One region of the Priestia sp. LL-8 genome, then DNA from elsewhere that is predicted to be linked to it. Evidence: riboswitches for the same ligand, from Rfam matches in the RefSeq annotation. Region 1 holds a riboswitch; each other region holds the start of a gene.

Region 1 (4,657 bases):
TTTGTCGTCATGAAAAGTGAACGGAGGGTATGTACCTTCAGTTCCAATTGTTAATACGCCATCTTTTTTCACTTTATTGTATAAATCTTCTTGTGAAGATTTATTGTCTCCATTGTTTGCTTCATTTTTTGAGCTAGAACCGCATGCGGCAAGCACAACTGTGAAAGCTAATAGTAGCGACAAAAGTGCAGCAAATTTCTTCATTTTCTAAACCCCCTAGTATTCTGATAGGAAATGATACTCTGTGATACTAAACAAGAACACAGCAAAAGTCAACAAAAAAAACTTATACGATTAATGTGACTTAAAATAAGGGAAATATACCTTCTATACACGGTTTGTCATAAGGATACAGAAAGATTTTATAATTTGGATTAAATGGATTTTTAAGGGATGTTTGAGGAGTAAAAAGGAAGTTTCATGCGACGATTTTCTCTTTCATTTTTTCATGACTTTTGGTGCAATAAACATATAGTTAAATGTTAAGGTAGAAATAAATTCCTTATGGTACACTTAAAGAAGAATTTATGAAACGGAGCGATATGATGAAAGCCATAAACTTAATCTCAATTGCCTTTGGTGCTATCGCTGGTACATATGCACGTTATTTTCTAAATCTTTCCTTATTATATACGGGGTATCCAATAGGAACAGTAATTGAAAACCTATTAGGTAGCTTCATATTAGGACTATTAACGGGATTTTTTGCATGGAAACAGCCAAAGGAATGGATCAAGCTTGGACTAGGCGTGGGCTTATGCGGCGGTTTTACCACGTATTCAACGTTTGCAGGAGACTTCGTTTCTCTCACTCAGCATTATTTATGGGGTGGAGCCATTTATTTCATTGTCTCTTTAGTAGGTGGAATCCTTTTTGCTTTAGCAGGCTATCTATGCGGTGAAGCGGCAGGAAAAAATTTAGTAAAAGTACATGAGGTGAAGTAAATGAGCATAGTGAGCTTGGCACTTGGGGGGGCAGCTGGAGGCATATGCCGTTATCTTTTGGGATTAAAGGTTACAAAAACAGCTTCAAATCCTCCTTTTCCAGTATCAATGCTGTTTGTTAACTTGCTTGGTGCGTTTGGACTTGGTCTTTTTTACGGTAGTTATTATGGAAAGGTTCCGAGTCATGCTTATAATGATTCAATATTTCTAATGATCGGCATTGGTTTTTTCGGGGCTTTTACCACTTTTTCAACGTTTAGTGTGGAAACCGTGCAGTTAATTCGAGAAAAATCTTATCAGAAAATGTTGGTGTACGTGGGGATTTCAGCATTTGGAACAATTGGTTTATTTACAGTCGGTTTACTGGCAGGAACGTTTTTATTTAAATAAAGAGAACGTTTCTAGTAGTTTCTAGTAGGGAAAAACAAAAAGACGGAGAAGTAGAGAATGGATAGAAAAGCAGAAGTTTGGAAATACATTTTGTTGATTGTGGCTGTTGCAGGTCAGATCATCGGTTTTTTATTTTTATTTATAAATGTTGTGGCGGCATTTATTTTTTACGGTTTTTATATTCTAACTTTTATTATGTTACTCCTGCTGTTTATATGGGATCGGAAAAAGGAAAAAGACAAAGAAGAATTTGACGACTATACCGATTACTAACCATATAAAAAGCAGAATGGTGCGGTGCGCCGGGCCTCTTAGTAAAGAAGCTTAAAAGATACATCTATAAAAGGAAGAGAGCCGTAAGAGCATAAAGAGATATTGTATTTACATCTAGTTGTGTTATAATTTTAAGTGCAAAAACAAAATCAATAAATAGCAATCACTAGGGGAGCTTTTTGAAGCTGAGACGAATGTATTTCGGACCCTTTGAACCTGATCTGGTTTGTACCAGCGTAGGGAAGTGGCGATCATGTTTACATAACGATACATGCTAACCACTCTACGTTGTAGGGTGGTTTTTTTGTATGTAATAAAGCCCTCTACACAAGATAAAGTGATTGAAATTTCTCTTTATTCTGAATGGAAAGGTTTCGATCATATGGATATTCCTAAATTTCATGTCATTACAACAGATAAGCAGCCAATTGAAGAGGTTCGGGACATTTTAACGGCTATCGTGCCTTTTGCGGGTGCCATTCATATTAGAGAAAAAAAGAAAACGGCAAAGCAGATTCAATGTTTACTAGAAAGCCTGCCATTTTGTCGCTCTAAAATGATTGTAAATGACCGAGTTGATGTAGCGCATGCTTTAAAAGCAAAAGGGGTGCAGCTTGCCTATCATAGTTTAGACGTTTCGTGCGTTAGAGACGCATTTCCTTCTCTTATTGTCGGAAAATCAGTTCACTCTGTGGAAGAAGCTCTAGAAGCTGAAAAAGATGGAGCTCACTATATTCTATACGGACATATTTATTCAACTCATTCAAAAAAAGAATTAAAAAGCCGAGGGATAGCAGCGTTAAAAGAAGTAGTAGACGCTGTGAAGATACCAGTTATTGCGATTGGTGGAATTACACCTGTAAATGCCAAAGAGGTGCTGCAAACAGGAGCACACGGTATAGCTGTGATGTCTGGTGTCATGCTTGCGCAAGATCCGCTTAAAGCAATCAAACAATATTCTCATATATGGACATCTGGAGGTGGAGAAAATGAAGCAGCATTATGATGTACTGTTAGTCGGAGGAGGCATAATTAGCTCTTCTATCGCTTATCATTTGTCAAAACAAGGAGCGTCAGTAGCCATTCTTGAGCGCAATCAAATTGGTTGTGAAGCTTCAAGTGCAGCTGCTGGTATTTTAGGTGCTCAAGCTGAAATTGATGAAGAAGGTCCTCTTTTAGACCTTGCTATTAAGAGCAGAAGTATGTTTCCTGAACTGGTGAAGGAACTAAAAGAAAAAACGGCAATCGACGTAGAGCTTATTCAAAAAGGCTTATTAAAAGTCGCTGTAACAGAAGAAGATGCACACGTATTAAAGAAAAAAGCCGATCAGCATCATCAATGGGACAAAGATGTAAGATGGATCGACGTAAAAGAAGCGCGGTTGTTAGAACCGGGGCTCTCTCCAGACATATACGGAGCCATTACAATACCTGGAGACGGCCAGCTAGCTCCGGCTAAGTTAACACATGCTCTTGCTCATGGAGCCTTGTATCACGGAGCAGATGTATTTGAATACTGTGACGTTCATTCTCTTATTACGGAAAATGAAACAGTAAAAGGTGTACAGACGTCTAAAGGCTCTTTTTATGGAGAAAAAGTAGTGATCGCAGCAGGCTCATGGGCTAAACGTTTTATTTCTTCTGAACATTTAGGTCAGGTATTTCCTGTAAAAGGAGAGTGTATTGCTCTTCAAAGTCATAAGCCGCTGCTTTCTAAAACGATTTTTTTAGATGAAGGTTTTTATTTAGTTCCAAAGGCTGGTGGAAGAATCGTAATCGGGGCAACTAAGCTGCAGCATGATTTTACTAAGACCGTTTCTGCACAAGGTATTCAATTTCTGCTGGATAAAGCTGCTGTGCTTCTGCCGGCTATTAAAGAAGCCACATTTGAAAAAGCATGGGCAGGTCTTCGTCCACAAACAAATGATGGCTGGCCTTATTTAGGAGAGCATCCTGAAATAGCGAATCTACACATGGCGTTTGGCCACTACCGAAACGGTATTTTATTAAGTGCTGCAACTGGAAAAATTATGGCTGATGCTTTGGTAGGGAAAGAGCCGAATCATTCATTTTTTACATCATTTCAGCTAACGAGAGTAATGGAGGGAGTTCATTGAATCTAATCATTAATGGTAAGACCGTTACTGTTGGAGATGAAATTGAAACGGTCGAGCACTTGTTGCAGGCTCAGAACCTGCATGAACGAGTGGTAATTGTTGAGCTAAACAAGAACATTTTACAAAAAGAAGAACATAGTGATGCAAGTTTAAAAGATGGAGATACATTAGAAGTCGTTTCATTTGTAGGAGGAGGATGAAGAGTATGTTAAAAATTGGACAATATACATTTAATTCACGTTTATTATTAGGAACAGGGAAATTTCCGGACTTTACGACTCAGCGTCAAGCGGTAGAAGAGTCGGAAACAGAAATTTTAACATTTGCTGTTAGACGAATGGATATTTTTGATCAAAATCAGCCTAATTTACTAGAAGCGCTTGATGTGAAGCGTTTCACTCTGTTACCTAACACGGCTGGAGCAAAAACTGCAGAAGAAGCGGTACGTATTGCTAAATTAGCTAAAGCTTCTGGACTTTGTGACATGGTGAAAGTAGAAGTAATTGGATGTGATAAAACGCTGCTTCCTGATCCAGTTGAAACATTAAAAGCTAGTGAAGAGCTGTTAAAGGAGGGCTTTACCGTTTTACCTTACACATCAGATGATGTTTTACTTGCGCGTCGTTTAGAGGAGTTAGGCGTACATGCCATTATGCCAGGAGCTTCGCCTATCGGTTCAGGTCAAGGTATTATTAATCCGTTGAACATGCGTTTTATCATTGAACAATCAACTGTTCCAGTAATTGTAGATGCAGGTATTGGAACGGCTTCAGATGCGGCTCAAGCTATGGAGCTAGGAGCAGATGGTGTGTTATTAAATACAGCTGTTTCAGGAGCAAAAGATCCTGTGAAAATGGCTCGTGCTATGAAGCTAGCGATTGAAGCAGGAAGAGCAGCATTTGAAGCAGGACGTATTGAAAAGAAACAATATGC
Region 2 (4,657 bases), 350 kb from region 1:
AAATCTTTTTGCGTTCGAGGCCTGCTAAGCGGCACTTTAACCTCTTCAAGATAACTTACCGGCTTGTCTGAAAAGATAAAAATACGATCTGACAAAAAAAGCGCTTCGTTTACATCATGAGTGATAAATAAGATGGTGTGCTTACGCTTTTGCCATTGTTCAAGCAGCCATTCCTGCATCGACAAACGCGTGATTGCATCAAGTGCACTAAAAGGCTCATCTAAAAGCAGCACGTTAGAACCGCTTAATACCGTCCGCAGAAACGAAACGCGCTGCTTCATCCCTCCGGATAAATCACTTGGAAAACGGTTTTCATACCCTTTTAGGCCAAACTCTTCAAGCAGCTGAGACACTTGCTGATGAGCACTTGCTTTTGACACATTGTGCAGCTCAAGCGGCAGCGCTGCATTGTCTAAGATTGTACGCCACGGAAGCAGCAAATCTTGCTGCGGCATGTAGCCTACTTTTCCTAGTCGCTTTTCATAAGACTGCCCGTTAATCACGATATCGCCTTCACTCTGCTGTTCAAGACCTGTAATGAGACGAAACAACGTACTTTTTCCAGATCCGCTCGCTCCAACGATACTGACAAACTCGCCTTCTTTCACGTCTAAGTTTAATGATTTTAAAATCGCTTTATCACCATTTTTGTACGTAAAACTGACGTTTTGAAAAGATAACACAGAGTTATTCATGAATTGGCCACATCGCTTCGTTATAAGCCATATCCCAGAACATATACTCAAAACGCGTCGTATTTAAGAAAATTTCTTCGAGCTTTTCTAACTCCGCTTCTGATTTGTCTTCAGTAAGTGAGTCAAATAAGTTGATACACCACGTCGCAAGTTCTCCAAATTCTTCTGAGCTGTACATTTCAATCCACTCGCGGTAAAATTCATTGCTAGCTCCAGGCTTTTCACTGAGTTCTTTTCCTATTTCCCAGTAGCTCCACATACAAGGCAAAAGAGCCGCCACTAATTCAGCTAATGTTCCGCTTTGACCAACGTGTAGCATATAGTGTGTGTATGCAAGCGTTGTAGGCGATGGCTGCGCTTTTTCTAATTCTTTTTCGCTGATTTCAAATTTCTTGGCATACTCACGGTGAAGGCTCATTTCTTCATTTAACGTAGAATCTAAAAGGCCTGCAAATTTCCCCATCGTTTGAAGATCGGTAGCTTTCATGGCTCCAATTGCAAATAACTTGGCATAATCAATTAGGTAAAGGTAATCTTGAATCATGTAAAAGCGAAACTTTTCCTTTTCAAGCGTTCCGTCTCCCATTCCCTGTACGAAGGGATGATTATGATTTTGACGCCAAATAGGCTGCAGCTTTTCGTATAATCGTTCACTAAATTTCATGATGTTCACTCCTTATGCGTATGCAGCCACGTATAAATGAACTGCACCATCACTTTTGTATATTGAACAAGCTGATTAATATCTAATTGTTCGTTCACAGCATGTGCATTTGCTAAATTTCCCGGACCGTAAATAGCCGCCGGAATTCCCGCATCAGCTAGCCATCCCCCGTCTGTTACGCTAGTTGACACATCAATTGGAGGCTTTTTCCCTTCCATTTGTTCATGAGTATTTGCAAGCAGCTGCACTCCTCCATGATTTTCATCAATTTCTAATGACGGAAAGATTTCTCCTCTGTCTTCGATCATTGATGTGCCTCCCCATTCAAAGGTTGGCAGATTATCTTTTAACCATGGATCCGCTTTTGCAATAGCTAAAATGTATTCTTCCACTTCTTTTGATACTTGGTCGTACGATTCATTGGGATAATAGTGAACGGTGATCCACAGCCTGCATTCATCTGCAATAAAAGCAGCATGTCTTCCGCCTTCGATTACTGCTGGATTAATCGTATTTGTCCCTGGCAAAAATCCTGGATAGCTCTTTGTAACAGCCCAGTGACGCTCCAATTCTTGCAGCCCTCCGATCACTTTTGCCATCTTTTCAATAGCGCTTGCGGCTAAAAGCCCTCCTCCAGCATGAATCATACTTCGGCGTGTACCGTCATGATAGGTTTTACTGCTTTTTATCGTAATCCATCCCGTGATGACTCCGCCTTGACCTTGAATATGCAAATCACTTGTATCCGCTACAAGCGCAAAGTCAGCTGTATACCCTTTCTGACAGCATTGCAGCGTACCTGCCTCTCCTACTTCTTCTCCTACAACGGATTCAAAAATCAAGTCTCCCGGCAGCTTGATTCCTGCTTCCGTTAAAAGCTGAACTGCAAACAACGCTCCTGCCAAGCCGCCTTTCATATCAGCAACTCCGCGTCCGATGATTTTATTGTCTTTCACGACAGCTTCAAACGGATCTGTTTCCCATTTTTCATTTTCTTGTACCTCAGCAACATCCATATGACCGTTAATAATCAGGCTTTGATAGTCAGCTGATTTTTGTCCTTTTAACGTACCCACTACGATGGGGTCGTTAGAATATAAGTCCCACATATCAATGGAGAAACCGCAGTTTTTAAGAAAATTCGCTACGTACAGCTGCGCTTCATGAGAATTTCGTGCAGGAGGCGCTGGCGTTTTATACGAAACAAGCGTTGTTAATAACTGGATTAACTCTCCTTTGCGCTCCTCTACCTGTTTGACAAGCAAATCAATTGTTTCTTCCATGTATGACACCTTCCTTTACGCATAAAAAAACACTTCTTTCGCAGGAAAGAAGTGTTTTTGTTTATGTACACAAAATTATTATAACGAGTTCGTAAGGAAATCCCATACAAAACATCCATTACAATACCTCTTTCCTACGCTAGTATTACCTAGTTCAGGTTATAAGGGTTAAGACTTCTCGTCTCTCTCAGCTTCGAAAGCACCCCTAGTGGTGTTGTATCTCTATGAAATTAATCTATTATCATATGTTTACCTGTAATAGTTTTATCATAGTAAAGCGTTTTATTCAATAGAAAGGTTCATGATAGGGTAATGAAAATAGTTTCCTTTTTAGTAAAATAAAAAGCACACACCTTTTTCAAGCAGTGTGTGCTCTTTGTTTTTGTAAGATTACTAGTTAGCTATCAGCTTCTTTAAAAATACACGTTTTTTCCATTTAGACAGTAATAAGCTCAAGTTTTTGACCCGATCTCACTAACGAAAGCAGTTCATGATCTTCTTCTATCACATGCCCAATCACGTTAACATTAGCATTTGCAGGCAAATTCCTTTTAGCTATTTGAACCTCTCCTCTGTAACGTCCGTAGCCATCATTGTCCATTGTAATTGCTCCAATTCCGCGCTCGACTGTATGATATGGCGGCACTGGTTCTACAGATCGTGTATCCACCAAACGCAGAACGTCTCTTGATATATCCGGACGCACGCTGTACGTTCCCTGTATATGAGGTGAACGAATGCGTAGCGGAATAATGCGGTTTTCTTGATATTGAACTAAACGTTTTAATAAACTTGAACTGGCGTATGGATCTCCAATATAAACCTCCGTTACTCCGCATCCGTATAAATCTACTGCAGAGATAAAAGGACATCTATTACGGTCCTTCTCTCTAGTAGGAAGACCTTGATAAATAGGACCTCTCTTTTCGCCTTCTCCAGGAGTATAAGCACACACTGGAATACAAAGTTCATTGAATAAATCTGTCTGCTGTTGAAAAAACGTTTCTTCAAGCCCTGTTTCAGGCCGCGGATAAAAATTATGCCAAGCAAGCAGCTGATGATGATGAAGGCCTGCAGATAACAGCGCTTCTATTTCTTGTTTTGACAATGTACTTGCATTAAGGGCAATATAAAACTCATTCGCAAGTAAAATCGTTTCTTCTACGCTAAAGCCATCGTCTAGTCTAATACCTGATACGCCAAGTGAAGATAGAGTCATAAGGCTTTCGATACCTAAATGAACTGGTGTATCCTTGGATACATCTGCATACACGCTTATTCCACACTCTCTAGCCACATGAAGCAATTCTTTTGCCCGTTCAGCCAAATCTCCTTTTTCCTCTGGAATGTGAAGTGAAGTGAATGCGCGTGTAACGCCGCATTCACTCGCTTCTACTAATCTTTGTTTGGCATCTCTATCGTTCAAATAAAACGAAATGCCAATCATTCAAACTCCCTCGCCATTTCATCGTTAAATCCAAAGAAATAGGTACAAATAAAGCCTGCTGCGTAAGCAATAACTAATCCAAGTAAATAAAGAAGAATTTGATGCGCATGAACTAAAAACGTAAGCGGTAAACCTGATACTCCCACTGCTACAGTTGCAATATGGAAGTGCGCCTGAAACGCTCCGCCGATTCCAGCTCCAAGACAAGCGGTTAAGAATGGACGCCCTAAAGGAAGTGTGACTCCAAAAATAAGCGGCTCTCCGATTCCGAGCAGTCCTGAAGGAAGTGCGCCTCCAATTGCTCGCTTTAAACGTTTTTTCTTTGTTTTGATATAAATAGCAAAAGCTGCACCGACCTGACCGGCTCCGCCCATTGCTAGTATAGGAAGAAGCGGATCATCTCCAATTGAATTGATAAGCTCTAAATGAACAGGAGTAAGGCCTTGATGCAGTCCCGTAATGACGAGCGGCAAGAACGTTGCCCCTAAAACAAAGCCTGCTACAACTCCTCCAACCTCTAAAACTCCTAAAAGACCTTTTGTGATTCCGTCTGAAATCAAGCCGCCGA
Region 3 (4,657 bases), 1.5 Mb from region 1:
GTCAAAAGAAACCGCGGAAAAATTTTAAACATTGCATCTGTTGCTGCATTTATGCCGGGTCCGCTTATGACGGTATATTACGCAACAAAAGCGTACGTGTTATCTTTCACAGAGGCCCTTGAAAATGAATTAAAAGGTACCAATGTAACGGTAAGTGCTCTATGCCCAGGTCCAACTAAAACTGGTTTTAGCGACCGAGCCCAGCTAAGCAACTCCAAGCTTTTTCAAAGCGGTGCAATGGATGTAGAAACAGTTGTTAAAGTGGGCTATAAAAAATTTATGAAAGGGCAGACGGTTATTGTACCAGGAGTACAGTTTCGCCTTGCCACGTTCATCCCGCGCTTCGTGCCAAGAAAATGGCTTTCCTCCGTTGTGCGCAGAACACAAGAAATTAAATAAAGGAGATTATGTATGAGTGAAAAAGCAGTCGAGTTATTTCGTGCCAGCATTCCTGTCTTTCAGGCCCTAAGTGATTCAGCAAGACAAGACATTATTTTGCTGCTCGCCGAAAAAGAGCCTTTAACCGTTAATGAGATTGCAAACGAGTCTACTTTATCACGACCGGCAATTTCTCATCATTTAAAAATTCTACGCGATCAAAAGCTTGTAAAAATTGAGCAAAAAGGGACGCAGAGATATTATTCATTAGCTTTAAACGAGGCAGTTGAGCTATTAAAAAGCTTGCTTGCTACAGTTGAAGCCGAATGTTTATAGGGAGATGAAAGAGATGAAACACGAGCAATTCTATATCACAGATGAAACGGTCATTGAGCATATTGTCTCCACACAAAAGCAATATTTCTATGCGCAAAAGACAAAGAGCATCAGCAGCCGCATTCAAGCGCTGAATAAGCTCAGAGACGTAGTCAAACAAAACGAGCAGAGAATTATGGATGCGTTAAAACAAGACTTGAATAAATCTGAAGTAGAGGCGTACACGTCAGAAATTGGAATTTTACTAGAGGAAATTCGATTTACGCTTAAGCATTTAGCAAAATGGATGAAGCCTAAAAAAGTAAAAACCGCTTTAACACATGTGGGCTCTAAAGGGAAAATTGTTCCTGAACCGTATGGAGTCGCGTTAATTATTGCCCCGTGGAACTATCCGTTTCAATTAGCGCTGTCTCCTTTAGTAGGAGCGATTGCCGCTGGAAACACGGCGATTATCAAGCCTTCTGAATTAACGCCTAGCGTATCTCGCGTTATACAAGAATTACTAGCTGAGGCTTTTGATCCAGCATTTGTGACGGTGATTGAAGGCGCTGTAGACACGACAAGCCTGCTTTTAAAACAGCCCCTTGATTATATTTTCTTTACGGGAAGTGTAAATGTAGGGAAAATTATTATGCAAGAAGCAGGGAAGCAGCTTATTCCAGTCACGCTTGAGCTAGGCGGGAAAAGTCCGTGCATTGTACATGAAGATGCAAACCTAGATCTTGCAGCGAAACGGATTATGTTTGGCAAAGGAATGAATGCAGGCCAAACGTGTGTTGCTCCTGATTATTTGCTCGTGCATAAAAAAGTGAAAGCGCAGCTGGTAGAGAAACTTCGCGAAGCAATTTATCAATTTTACGGTAGTAATCCACTTGAAAGCGACCGCTACGGCCGTATTGTCAGTGAGCGCCATTTTACTCGGCTAGTTGAGTTTTTAAAAGACGGAAATGCTATAGTTGGAGGCGGATATCAGAAGGACAGGTTAACAATAGAGCCTACGGTGTTAAGTGAAGTGAGCTGGAATTCGGACGTTATGCAAGAAGAAATCTTTGGACCAATTCTTCCTTTAATTGAATACGAAACGCTAGACGAAGTCGTTCACAAAGTCCAAGAAAAAGCTAAGCCGTTAGCTCTTTACTTATTTACAGAAAGTGAAGATGTGCAAAACGTCATAACGGAGCGTCTTTCATTTGGAGGAGGCTGTATAAATGATACGCTTATGCATATCGCTACGCCGTATTTACCCTTTGGCGGAGTAGGAGAGAGCGGTACGGGTCAATATCATGGAGAAGACAGCTTCCGGACATTTTCTCATTTTAAAAGCATGCTGTCTCAAACAACCAAGTTTGATTTGTCATTCCGCTATCCTTCGGAAAAACAAAGCTTGAAAATGATCAAAAAATTATTGAAATAAAAGAGCCTCCTGATAGGAGGCTTTTTTGTTATTTTGAAAGTGAAAGCTGAGAAAGCGGCCATTTTTCTTGGGTATATGCCATTTCCCAAAATAAATACTCGAGTTCACAGCTTTTGATAAAGTGATCTTTCATACGGTTACGTTCTTCTTCAGTGGCTTGCTCTGCAAGTTCATCAAGCTTGTTACAAAACCATTGTGTTGTGCCATTCATTTCTTCATTATTATAAAACTGAATCCATTCATAAAAAGGATGAGAAGGAGATGGATTTACTTGCTCTGTAATGCGCTGGCCAATTTCAACGTACGTCCACGGACATGGAAGGAGCACGGCAATGATTTCCGCTAAGCTGCCTGTATGCGCAACGCTCATCATATGATTGATGTAGTGACTAGCCGTCGGTGAAAGCGTCTCAGTGTGAAGGTCTTCATAGCGTACGCCTGCTACTTCACAAAAATTATTGTGAGGGTGAACTTCACTATGTAACACCGTAGAAATGCCGGCATTAAAGGCTTCCATTTCGGTGCGCGTGCGGCATTTTGTTAAAGCAGCGCCGTAAATGCGGACAAATGCTGTTAAGTATTCATAGTCTTGAGAAACGTAGTGAATAAGCGCTTCTTTTGGCACGTTTCCTTCAGCAATTCCTTTAATAAAAGGATGGTTAAAAATTGCTTCGTAAATATAGTTTGCTTCTTGTCTTAATTGAGATGAAAATGACATCAAAATCCTCCTTTAATATGAGGAAGTCACAAACAAGCACATAAAGGAAATAAAAAACACTCCGTTTATAAGCGGAGTGGCAAAGGACAGTAAGAAACTGAACATTGCCACTTTCCTACGCTGGTATGAGCCAGATCAGGTTCAAAGGGATCAAGAAAACTTGTCTCAGCCGATGGGCACCCCTAGTGGACTTCCTGTTAATCTATGTTTAACTTACCATATATTCTGAAAAATGAAAAGTGATATTAAAACTTGGAAGCAAACTGTTTTTTATCCCTTAAAGAGGCAGCTTCTTTAAGCTGTTTTTAATCATTTTTGTGTAAAAATGCATATTTTTAGGGGAGAAGAGGTATTAATGAAGGGAAGAGCCGTTTTGGTCTCCAAAACATTTCCCCCTATAAATAGAAGAAAGGAGAGAATAAAATGGCAAAATTTCGTTTGTATGCCGTATTAAATGTAGTAGGTTTGGCTATTACACTACTTGTGAATTATTTAGCAAATGCTATTCCAATAGGAGGAAAAACAACGGCAGAGGCTTCTGCACAAGTTCCTACGTTGTTTACACCAGCCGGTTATGCCTTTGCTATCTGGGGCGTTATTTATTTATTATTAACCATTTGGGTTATACGTCAATTTTTTGCAAGAGAAGATCAAAAGGAGATATACGCACGTATAGGCATTTGGTTTTTCCTAAACTGTTTGTTGAACAGTGCATGGATTTTTATTTTCCAAAACGATTACTATAAGTTATCACTTTTAGTTATGTTCTTTATTTTGGGTACATTAATGGTTGTGTATTCCATCATTCAGCATTCTCGGATGACAACATGGTTCATGCGTCTGCCGATTTCCCTTTATCTTGGCTGGATTTCCGTTGCGACTATTGTTAATGTGTTTGTCGTATTTCAAGCGAATGGAATAGAACATTTGCTTGGCTTAAACGAGTTAGCCTGGACGATTATTATGCTGCTAGTAGGGGCCGTGCTTGGCATTACATTCACATTAAAAAACCGAGACGCTGTTTATCCGCTTGTTTTTGTTTGGGCTTATATTGCCATTGCGGTAAAACAAAGTGGAAATCAGTCCATTGTAATCACGGTCATTATTTCAGTTGTTTTATTAGCAATTGCTATTATTGTAGGATTGATTAAGCGCTATAGACGTTTGTAAAAAGAAGCTCTAGCCTATATAAGCTAGAGCTTTTTATGATGCTCTTTTGATTGTAAAAAAGCAGCTGTAAAAGCAATTAAGCTAATTAAAATACCAAAAGGAACAACAATTGGTATGAATGATAAAATAAATGTCATAAGTGTAACCTCCATGTTGCATCGGTGCGTAATGAAAAATTCAACTTTTTTAAATTGAAGTCCCGTTATTATAGTATGCTAGGCTCTTGGTTTGGAGCCTATATGTTTAGAAATAAATGAAAAAGGCAACATACGTTACATATAGGTTATATAGGAGGAGTTAAAATGGAAACATATATAGTCGCTTACACAGATAAAGATACTATGGAGTATAAACAAGTGACGTGCGAGAGTTATGAAGATGCAGAGCGTACGGTTCTTCGGTTAGAAAGAGAAGGGCATATGCATATTGAAGAAATATCAAATCAGGAAGCCTACCGTGGAGATGAATCATCGTACAGAGAATAATTGTTGAATAAAAAGATCGAACCTAAAATGAAGAAGCCGCTGCTTCTTCATTTTTTTATATAAATATCATTTTATACAAAAAAGTAAAACGGGAATGATTTTCTTCTGCATTTATGGTACAGTACTAATCAGGTGAGTTTTGAGTTTAGAAGAGGA

Evidence for each region. Region 1 has a riboswitch for thiamine pyrophosphate ahead of U9R83_RS02800 (thiamine phosphate synthase). Riboswitches for the same ligand answer to the same signal wherever they lie in the genome.
Region 2: another riboswitch for thiamine pyrophosphate. It lies ahead of U9R83_RS04525 (acetylornithine deacetylase); the one in region 1 lies ahead of U9R83_RS02800 (thiamine phosphate synthase).
Region 3: another riboswitch for thiamine pyrophosphate. It lies ahead of tenA (thiaminase II); the one in region 1 lies ahead of U9R83_RS02800 (thiamine phosphate synthase).

Annotation. Positions count from the first base shown of each region.
Region 1 is NZ_JAZAQH010000001.1:525,415-530,071, forward strand. Features, by position in the region: gene U9R83_RS02780 (amino acid ABC transporter substrate-binding protein) at 1-204, opposite strand, end outside; gene U9R83_RS02785 (fluoride efflux transporter FluC) at 528-944, shown strand; gene crcB (fluoride efflux transporter CrcB) at 945-1,334, shown strand; gene U9R83_RS02795 (hypothetical protein) at 1,392-1,607, shown strand; TPP riboswitch at 1,766-1,867, shown strand; gene U9R83_RS02800 (thiamine phosphate synthase) at 1,990-2,613, shown strand; gene thiO (glycine oxidase ThiO) at 2,597-3,724, shown strand; gene thiS (sulfur carrier protein ThiS) at 3,721-3,924, shown strand; gene U9R83_RS02815 (thiazole synthase) at 3,930-4,657, shown strand, end outside.
Region 2 is NZ_JAZAQH010000001.1:873,743-878,399, reverse strand. Features, by position in the region: gene U9R83_RS04535 (ABC transporter ATP-binding protein) at 1-695, opposite strand, end outside; gene tenA (thiaminase II) at 688-1,359, opposite strand; gene U9R83_RS04525 (acetylornithine deacetylase) at 1,365-2,642, opposite strand; TPP riboswitch at 2,757-2,859, opposite strand; gene U9R83_RS04520 (MupG family TIM beta-alpha barrel fold protein) at 3,079-4,089, opposite strand; gene U9R83_RS04515 (PTS transporter subunit EIIC) at 4,086-4,657, opposite strand, start outside.
Region 3 is NZ_JAZAQH010000001.1:2,074,843-2,079,499, forward strand. Features, by position in the region: gene U9R83_RS10505 (SDR family NAD(P)-dependent oxidoreductase) at 1-399, shown strand, start outside; gene U9R83_RS10510 (ArsR/SmtB family transcription factor) at 412-714, shown strand; gene U9R83_RS10515 (aldehyde dehydrogenase) at 728-2,128, shown strand; gene tenA (thiaminase II) at 2,157-2,846, opposite strand; TPP riboswitch at 2,942-3,040, opposite strand; gene U9R83_RS10525 (TspO/MBR family protein) at 3,270-4,016, shown strand; gene U9R83_RS10530 (hypothetical protein) at 4,319-4,501, shown strand.